Regions from separate parts of the Effusibacillus lacus genome, predicted to be linked through region 3. Evidence: riboswitches for the same ligand, from Rfam matches in the RefSeq annotation. Region 3 holds a riboswitch; each other region holds the start of a gene.
What was found. Region 3 has a riboswitch for thiamine pyrophosphate ahead of thiE (thiamine phosphate synthase). Riboswitches for the same ligand answer to the same signal wherever they lie in the genome.
Positions count from the first base shown of each region.

Region 1 (3,275 bases), on a different contig from region 3:
CACACATAGGAACTCATGCCGGCCGCTCCCCCGCTTGGCAGCAGACGTTCGACCGTACTGGCTGCCACCAGCAATTGCAATTGCTCCAACAACGAATTGTTGACGCCGATTGACCGGTAGACGAGCCGGTTGGATTGAGCCGCCAAAGCCAGAAAGAGGAACTCCAGGGAAGCCAGTTCGGCAAGGTTCCCAACTGTAACCTGTCGCAAATATTGGGGCAGCAGGGCAAGATCACCGCGTCTGGAATAAACAAACCACCCAAGCATTGCAAGGGTAATCAGTAAGATAAGCCATCTTGCTTTGGAAGAGGTTTTGCTTGCAGCCGGAGTGCTGGAAGATGGTATGTGGTTCAATCAGTCCACCAGTTCTTCCGCACGGGTTTCCCGGCCCAACACCAGAACCGCCAGGGCACCCACCAGAGTGACTCCAAAGAAAATGCCGAAAATGACGGGAAACGATACTTTTGCAGCCGCAAGATACCCAATCACCAGCGGTCCCAGAATTCCGCCTACCCGGCCGAAAGCGGCAGCCATTCCGGCACCGGTGGTCCGGAATCGGGTCGGATACTGTTCCGGGGTATACGCGTAGAGCGCACCCCAGGCGCCAAGATTAAAGAAAGATAACAGAATTCCGGCTGTCAGCAAGCCGGCAATGGAGGTTGCGTAGCCGAAAGCATAGGCGCTTATGGCTGTGGCTGCAAGGTAGGTGACGAGCACAAACTTGCGGCCCATGCGCTCAATCAACCAGGCAGCGCTGAAATAACCCGGAAGTTGGGCCAGGGTCATGATCAGCACATATTGGAAGCTCTTGATCAGCCCAAACCCTTTCATCGTCATCACAGTCGGGAGCCACAAGAAGATGCCGTAATAGGAAAACACCACGCAAAACCACAGAATCCAGAGCATAAACGTGCGACGGGCATATTCACGGGACCAGACGGCAGTCATGTTCTGCCATACAGACCGTCTCTCCCGCATGGCAGGTGCTTGCAGTCGCGGGGAGTCGGGCAGGCTCCAGCGCAGGTAGACCGCATAAAGGGCAGGAACCGCCCCAACAAGCATCGCAACTTGCCAGCCATACTTGGGAATGACATAGAAACCGACAAGTGCGGAAAGAATCCAGCCGCCCGCCCAGAAGCTTTCAAGCAGAACCACCACTTTACCCCTCTCCCCAGCTGGCACGCTCTCCGATACCAGCGTGGATGCAACCGGCAATTCACCGCCAAGCCCCATCCCAATAAGGAAACGAAGCAGGGCCAGCATGGCAAACCCTGTAGCCAGTGCCGAAAGTCCGCTGGCCATGCTGAACATCAAGAGTGTCAGAATGAATATCGGCTTCCGTCCGATCCGGTCTGCCATCACGCCAGCCAACAACGCTCCGACAGCCATTCCAATGCCGTTGATGCTTCCCAACCAGCTGATTTGTTCGGGAGCCAACTTCCAGTCGACTTTCAAAGCCGCGAACACGAACGATGCCAGCCCTACATCCATTGCGTCAAACAACCAGCCGATTCCGGCAATCCACAGCAGTTTCCTGTAAGTTGGCGCAGTACCTGCCAACGTGCTCATTGGGATTCCCCCTTTTTTTTCCATTCCACTTTGTGATGATTGTAACAAATACTGGTTACCTCTTTTTGTAGCGGAAAACTTTGTGAAAAACAAGGACAAAGGAGAAATTTGCCCCCCTTCCATTTTCTTTTCATGTGTGTTACTGTTTTGGTAAAGTTCAAAACTTTGCCACTAGGGGTGCCGATTGCAAGGCTGAGAGGCGACCGGATTGAAGGATCGCCAACCCTTGGAACCTGTTGGTTAGTACCATCGTAGGGAAGTGGGTGAGACACAGATTGTTTGCGTATGCGCCGCTTTCCTGCCCGGAAAGCGGTTTTTGGTTTTGAGGGCAGTAAACTTTGGGAGGAATCGTCCTTTATGAAAAATTGGAACATGCGTGAAATCGTAATTATGGTGGTGCTGTCGATCGTTTGCGGAATTGTGTATATGCCCTGGGGGAATGTATGGCTCGGGTTGAACGGGGTGTTTGGCCCTGCTGGCGGCGAGGCTGTCTATGGTTTGTGGTTTGTGGCAAGCGTACTGGTAGCCTACATTGTGCGCAAACCGGGGGCTGCTTTCACGGCGGAGATGGTGGCCGCTCTGGCAGAATTGATGTTGGGAAGCCAGTTTGGTCCCCAGATGTTGATATCGGCGGCCATTCAAGGCGCATTGTCCGAGTTGGCGTTTGCATTGTTCGGGTATCGCAAGTATACCGTACCCGTATTGCTGCTGGCTGGAATTTTTCCGGCAGCAGGCAGTTTCGTCTACGAATTTGCCAAAGCTTCCCTTGAAACCATGAGCACCGGCATGCTGATTGCGGCTTTCTGCATCCGCTTGGTGAGCGGCGCCATCCTGGCCGGATTGCTTGGCAAAGCGGTGGCTGACCTGCTGGCGCGTACGGGGGTATTAAACGGCTATGCAATCATCCGGGATACACGAAACAATTCGAATGCATTCTGATTCTGCGAAACAGTGTGCGGTTGAGGGAGTAAGCCTTGCATTCCCGGATGCACCGGAGCGAAAAGTGCTGGATCAGATCCATCTGTCCATCCGCAAGGGGGAATCGGTCCTGCTGCTTGGACCAAGCGGGTCGGGAAAGAGTACACTCGGATATGTTCTGGGTGGCTTGATTCCTCGCTCCATAGAAGCGGTTGTCACCGGCAACGTGCGGGTGGAAGGACGGGTGGGCATGCTGTTTCAGGACCCCGAGGCCCAGTTCTGTATGCTGACGGCTGAAGATGAGATTGCCTTCGGATTGGAAAACATCCGCATTCCCCGTCGGGAAATGGAAACTCGTATCGATGCGGCCTTGGAACGGTTTGGCCTGATGTCCTGGAAGCGCCGGAATTCAGCTGAGATGTCCGGCGGCATGAAGCAGAAGCTGGCGATGGCCTGTTTGCTGGCAATGGAGCCGGACATCTATATCTTCGACGAGCCGACGGCCAATCTGGATCCGGCTTCGACCCGGGATGTATTGCGGGCCATTCGGGAATTGAAGCAAACCGAAAGCAAGACCCTGCTGATCATTGAACACAAGGTGGAAGGGGTCATCGATTGGGTCGATCGGGCTGTGCTGCTGGGGCCGGACGGGAGACTTCTTGATGAAGGAATGCCAGGGGAAGTGTTTCGCCGGAGGCAGGCAGAGATTCGGGCCTATGGCATCTGGCAGCCGACACTTTGGAAGTGGTCGAGCCGGTTGAATCCGACGGCTCCTTTTCCAACAACGAC
Region 1 is NZ_BDUF01000049.1:40,676-43,950, reverse strand. Features, by position in the region: gene EFBL_RS09200 (lysylphosphatidylglycerol synthase transmembrane domain-containing protein) at 1-353, opposite strand, end outside; gene EFBL_RS09195 (MFS transporter) at 354-1,568, opposite strand; TPP riboswitch at 1,732-1,843, shown strand; gene EFBL_RS09190 (ECF transporter S component) at 1,926-2,507, shown strand; gene EFBL_RS09185 (ABC transporter ATP-binding protein) at 2,497-3,275, shown strand, end outside.
Region 1: linked by a shared signal. The riboswitch ahead of EFBL_RS09190 (ECF transporter S component) and the one ahead of thiE (thiamine phosphate synthase) in region 3 are both predicted to bind thiamine pyrophosphate.

Region 2 (3,275 bases), on a different contig from region 3:
GGGAGCAATGTCGGTTGTGAGCGGTCCCAATGTATAGAAGGGAGCTTCCTGGCAGATTTCCATCTGCAGGTCTACATTTTCCTTAATCTTGTGCATCGGGACATGCCCCGGCCCTTCAATCATTACCTGTACATCATGTTTCCATGCGATTTGTGTCAGTTCCCCGAGAGTCTTCAACTCAGCAAACTGGGCCTCGTCATTAGCATCGGCAATGGAGCCCGGACGCAATCCGTCCCCCAGCGAAAAAGCCACATCGTAAGCTTTCATGATTTCGCAAATTTCTTCGAAATGGGTATACAGAAAGTTCTCTTTGTGATGGGCCAGACACCAGGCTGCCATTATGGAGCCTCCGCGGGACACGATTCCTGTTACACGCTTCGAGGTAAGAGGAATGTAGCGCAGGAGCACCCCAGCATGGATCGTGAAGTAATCAACGCCTTGTTCGGCCTGCTCGATCAGCGTATCCCGGTAGACTTCCCAACTCAGGTCCTCCACAACCCCATTTACTTTTTCAAGCGCCTGATAGATCGGTACTGTTCCGACCGGCACCGGTGAATTGCGAATGATCCACTCCCGTGTGGTGTGAATGTTCTTCCCCGTCGAGAGATCCATGATCGTATCGGCTCCCCACCGGGTCGCCCACGTCATTTTCTCCACTTCTTCCTCAATCGAGGAAGTAACGGCCGAGTTCCCGATATTGGCATTCACTTTCACATGAAAATTCCGACCGATAATCATCGGCTCGCTTTCCGGATGATTGATGTTCGCCGGAATGATGGCGCGTCCGCGAGCTACTTCATCCCGTACAAATTCCGGAGTTAAGCCTTCCCTGATTGCAATGAACTCCATCTCGGGGGTAATAATCCCTTTGCGGGCGTAGTGCAATTGCGTAACATTGCGCCCCGGCTTCGCCCGCAGAGGTTTGCGGTTCAGCCCCGGAAACACTTCCCGGTTGGCCCGCGGGTCGTCCGCACGGAAACCGTCATCTTCCGGTTTCACTTCACGTCCCTCGTACTCTTCCACATCACCGCGCTCCAGAATCCAGTTGCGGCGCAAAGCCGGAAGCCCTTTTCGGATGTCCACCGCGTAAGCAGGATCGGTGTAAGGACCGCTTGTGTCATATACACGAACAGGTGGATTCCCTACCTCACCAGTTGGAGTGGAAGTGGGATGGAGTTGAATTTCCCGCATAGGTACATTTAAATCCGGTCTGGAACCTTCCACATAGACTTTCCGGCTGCCCGGAAAAGCAGACTTCAGATCGATCATTGGCTGATCTTGCGTGCTTTGTGACATGATCTTTTCCTCCCATATTTCACATTTGGAACAAGACGGACAAGATTGGATCTATCAGCAACATTGGCTGCAGCAAAAAGCCGGGTCCCTATCGTGAGGACCCGGCTGGCGCACTGCAGGTAAGCCTTACGATAAAGCCAAACCCACAGTTGTATGTAAGCCAACTACTTTCCTACGCTGGTATTATCCAGATCAGGTCCTGAGGGTCAAGAAACTTCATGGCGTTTCTTTCTCAGCCCAAGCTCATGGGCCCCCCTAGTAGTAACAATATTTGAACTAATACAGTTTAAGCCTACCTTATATTCAGTCAGGTGGCAAGTGTTTTCTACTTCTTCTGTTTTCTACTTCTTCTTCGCAACATGTTTCATTACCGCGACAGCATCCGCCGCCGCCTGCGTTCGTACTGAAGGCGGGCCGCCGTCCGGGCCACTTCCCTCTCCCACTCCCTCTGTCTGTCGCGCTTGCTTTTCTCCCTGCGCTTGCGCTCTTTGTCCACACCGATCAAATAATACAAATTCGATCCCACCACTAGGATCCCAAACAACAGCCAAACAACCGAAAACACACCGCCCAGCGACCATGACAGGCCCGGAAGCTGCGGAATCGCATAGAAGATCACGGCCAAGCCCAAGCCCATGTACATGAAGGAACGCAACGCCTGTTTCCTCTTCATACCCACACCCCCACAATCGGATGGAACATTGTATGAGAGGATTGGGACGAGTATGACCTCATGGGCCTGCAAAAAAGTGCAAAAAAAAGGTGGCATCAGCCACTAATATAGAAAGGGGGTTATGTCGATACTTTCATTATAGTTGTATTATGTTACAAGCAAATTACACAGACATTACGCTATTGTAACATGCATAGTTCTTCCGGTTCAGGGAATAGTAATTCCTGTAAACTTCCAAAAACTCACTGCAGGAGGTTTTTTGCATGTCAGTACTCGACAATTTTGACCGCTGGAAAGAGTTCCTCGGCGACCGTGTAGAACAGGCAAAAGCAGCAGGCTTGTCAGACCAGCAAATTACGGATGTGGCGACGAAAATGGGCGAATACCTGGCCAACAAGGTAGACCCGGAAAATCCTCAGGAACGGCTGCTCAAACAGCTTTGGGATGCAAATCCCGATCAACGTTCCACAATGGCCAAAATGATGATCAACCTGGTCACAAAGCATTAAACCAATACCATCAAAAAAAGACCCCGCATGGAGATGGCATTAGCCCCCTCCGTCAGGGTCTTTCTTTTTCATTCTCAGATTTCCACCGTTTCGCCGGGTCTCAGAACCAATCCCTCGATTCCGGCAGGTTTCAGCCTGGCCGCAAACGCTTCTGCGTCCTGCTCAATCAATGGCCAGGTGTTGTAATGCATGGGAATCACTTTCTTGGCATTCAGCCAATTGGCAGCAAGCACCGCATCGTCCGGCCCCATCGTGAAGTTGTCGCCAATGGGCAGCGCCGCCGCGTCGATCTTGTTCAACTCCCCGATCAGCTTCATGTCCCCAAAGAGGGCCGTGTCCCCCGCATGATAGAATGTCTTCCCCTGCATGGTCAGCAGGAATCCGGCGGGGTTCCCCGCATAGATCATCTTTCCGTCTTCTTCCACACCGGAACCGTGAAATGCAATTGTCAGCTTAACCCGGCCAAATTCAAATTCATGGGCACCCCCCAGGTGCATGCCATGCACGGGAGCACCTTTGCTTCCGCAATAGGCGGCCAGTTCATAGACAGCCACAATGGGTGCATCGTTTTGCTTGGATATCTCGATGGCGTCGCCCAAATGATCTCCGTGTCCGTGCGTTACCAGAACGGCATCCACCTGAATGTCTTCCGCTTTGACAACAGCCTTTGGATTGTTTGTCAGGAACGGGTCAATAATTACCCGTTTGTCCCCCGCTTCCACCAGGAAACAGGAATGTCCGTGGTAAGTAACCTTCACTTCAAACGCCTCCTCGGAAAAATGGAATTCACTGCCACC
Region 2 is NZ_BDUF01000022.1:20,982-24,256, reverse strand. Features, by position in the region: gene thiC (phosphomethylpyrimidine synthase ThiC) at 1-1,296, opposite strand, end outside; TPP riboswitch at 1,449-1,563, opposite strand; gene EFBL_RS05575 (hypothetical protein) at 1,664-1,969, opposite strand; gene EFBL_RS05570 (DUF3243 domain-containing protein) at 2,233-2,478, shown strand; gene EFBL_RS05565 (metal-dependent hydrolase) at 2,553-3,236, opposite strand; gene EFBL_RS05560 (DUF445 domain-containing protein) at 3,265-3,275, opposite strand, start outside.
Region 2: linked by a shared signal. The riboswitch ahead of thiC (phosphomethylpyrimidine synthase ThiC) and the one ahead of thiE (thiamine phosphate synthase) in region 3 are both predicted to bind thiamine pyrophosphate.

Region 3 (3,275 bases):
TCCGGCAAACACAAGGTCATCCAGCACATAGGCTACCGATCCCGGGGAGTGTCCCGGCACAAACAAGACAGAGATTTCTTTCCCGGCAAAAGGAATCTTGTCCCCCTCCGAAATCAACTTATCCGCAGCAGGGCCTGTTATTGGCTCCCCCAACTGGAGCCAGCGCCCAGAACCGTTTAACATGGGATTGATAAGCCATTCTTCTTCGTTCGGGTGCACGTAGACGGGAGCAGCCGCAGCCTGTTTGACCTGTTTCAGCCCTCCAATATGATCAAGATGGGCATGGGTCAGCAGGATATGAGTTACTTTATATCCGTCCACTGCATCCAGCACTACATCGGGATTGTATCCCGGGTCGATGATAATGGCTGTCTTTGTGGACTTGTCAGTCAACACGTAACAGTTTGTCTGAAAAGCACCCAACGCAAAGCCCTGCACATGCACGAAAGTTACCCCCTAACTGTTAGTCAACCATTCCTTCCAGGGGTGAAGACGCACTTGCATAGCGTTTCTTAGCGATTCTTCCCGCCAAATACCCCTTTCGTCCTGCTTCGATCGCAAGTTTCATCGCTTCTGCCATCAGTACGGGATCTTTTGCCCCTGCAACAGCAGTGTTCAACAAGACACCGTCTGCCCCCAATTCCATGGCCGCCGCCGCATCTGCGGGAGAACCAACCCCTGCGTCAACGATAACGGGAACTTTTGCCTCTTCAATAATAAACTTTATGTAATGAGGATTCAATAAGCCGAGTCCGGAACCGATTGGAGATGCGCCCGGCATAACCGCATGGGCACCGACCTCCTGCAGGTGTCTGGCCAGGATCGGATCATCCGACGTATAAGGGAGTACCGTAAACCCTTCCCGTACCAGTATTTCCGTTGCTTTCAGCGTCTCAATCGGATCCGGCAGCAAAGTCCTGGAATCACCGATCACTTCAACTTTTATCATATCGCAAAGGCCTGACGCTTTTGCCAAACGTGCAATCCTGACAGCTTCCTCAGCCGTGGCTGCTCCAGCCGTATTGGGAAGCAAGGTGAATTTTTTCAGGTCCAAGCGTTCAAGAAAGTTGGGCGCGTCCGGATTCTCCAGATTCAAACGCCTGACCGCAAATGTCAGTACTTCGGTTCCTGATGCTTCGACCGCTTGCTGCTGCACCTCCAGGTCGGGAAATTTTCCTGTTCCAAGAAACAGCCTGGACTTGAATACATGATTTCCGATCTTTAACACATCCGATTGAACCTCAATTTTCACGAGTCAAATCTCCTCCCATTATCCGCCGCCCACAAAGTGAACGATTTCGATTTTGTCACCCGGGGCCACTTTTGTATCTTCGTATCGCTCACGGGGAATGATTGTCAAATTGTGTTCAATGACAATGATCTTTTCCGTCAGCCCGAAGTGTCTGACTACGTCTGCCAGCGTCTTTGCGCCGGGCACCGTCCTCAATTGACCGTTGATAGTAAGATCCATGTCCGATTCCTTCTTTCCTGACCCGATCTACTGCGTCTCGCATCGCTTTTGCGGCAGCATGCACATCATCGGCGCCAATTACGGCGCTTATAACCGCGACTCCACTCGCACCCGACCGGATAATGTCCTCCACATCTTTCTGTTTAATTCCTCCAATGGCTACCACAGGAATGGATACATGGCGGCATACTTCCCTTATCCCCTGCAAACCGATGGCAGGCTCGGCATCCGATTTGGTTGGAGTGGGATGGACCGGTCCAAGACCAATGTAGTTGGCTCCTGACCGTTCCGCCTCTATTGCTTCTTTCGAGTCATGTGTCGAAATCCCAATAATCTTGTCAGGACCCAGTATTTCCCTTGCAACGGCAATCGGCAGATCCTGCTGTCCAAGATGTACTCCGTCCGCCCCGACTGCTTGTGCAATATCTACGCGATCGTTAACAATAAAGGTTGTTCCGGTTTCTTTGGTGAGCTTCCTCAAGAGAACCGCCATCTCCAGCAATTCGCGGGAGGAAACATCTTTTTCCCTTAATTGAATGCAATCCGCCCCTCCGCCGATTGCCTGAAGGATCACATCTTCCAGTTTTCTTCCCTTCAAAAAAGCCGATCCGGTAATCACATACAATCTGCTGTCCAAAAATCTCACACCTTTGCACAACCGTATCCAAAAACTGTATCCAATACAAAAACCGCTTTCCGAATAAGGAAAGCGGCATGGTTCCAAACAGTTACCCGCATTGGCCACTTCCCTACGCTGGCATTATCCAGTGACAGGTTCCAAGGGTTAAGGAATGCTCCTTTCTCAGCCGGTGATCCCAGCACCCCTAGTGGAGACACATTCAGTTTACCAAAGAAGATCATAAACTACAATAACTTTCAGTTTAACACCTGACGGGAAACCGTAAAACCGGCAATTTGGTCGGCAAACAATGTAATCTCGGGAAGTTTAAATGTATGATCTGTCGTGCGAACCACAACGTTCTTAAGACCTACCAGCGGTGCCGAATCAATTAATTCCAGTTTGTCTTCCTGTTTTTCAATCATGCGGAGAAGGTCAATCCGTACATTGGCGACCATGGAGGTAATATTTGGAGTCAGCTCCTCTCCGAGCTCCGAATTGAAAGATTCTGCGTAGGACGGGGCGATGTCTGTCAATTCCCCTTCCACAAGCCCTGCAGGGGTCAGCAGCACAATCCGCTTGTTCTCCAGTGTTTTCGAGCGTTCCATTACCACACGCACCGACTCGATCGTAATCCATTTCATGGAAGCCCGATGCCCGTAACTTTTTGGCAGAGACGGCAGCTCGATGTCAGATTCATTCATGTTCTTGTCAGCCATACTCAGGCCTCCTGCATGATTTCTTATAGTTTCTCTTTCCCCAACAATCGGTAATGCTCGATTTTTATGCAAGCATCCTGAATCGCCGTGATCCCGGCTTCTTCAATCCGCTTGCACTGTTCGTCGTTGACTATGCCCAATTGAATCCAAACCGCTTTCGGCTTTTCCTTCATTTGCATCACTTGGTCGACCACTTCCGGAACATGTTCGCTTCGACGGAATACATCCACGATATCAACAGTTCCTTCAACATCCATCAATGTCGGATACGATTTCCGTCCCAGAACGGACGTCAGCTTCGGATTGACCGGAATAATTTCATATCCTTGCGATTGCAGATATTGAGCAACTTCGTTGCTGGCTTTGGCAGGGTCGTCTGACAATCCAAACACTGCGATGGTTCTGGTTTCTCTCAACAATTCTGCAAGAGTTTGGTCACTTGGATTCCTGTGCATAATCGAACTCC
Region 3 is NZ_BDUF01000109.1:161,395-164,669, forward strand. Features, by position in the region: gene EFBL_RS18680 (MBL fold metallo-hydrolase) at 1-444, opposite strand, end outside; gene EFBL_RS18685 (thiazole synthase) at 464-1,228, opposite strand; gene thiS (sulfur carrier protein ThiS) at 1,271-1,438, opposite strand; gene thiE (thiamine phosphate synthase) at 1,368-2,117, opposite strand; TPP riboswitch at 2,201-2,307, opposite strand; gene EFBL_RS18695 (hypothetical protein) at 2,348-2,809, opposite strand; gene EFBL_RS18700 (CoA-binding protein) at 2,833-3,264, opposite strand.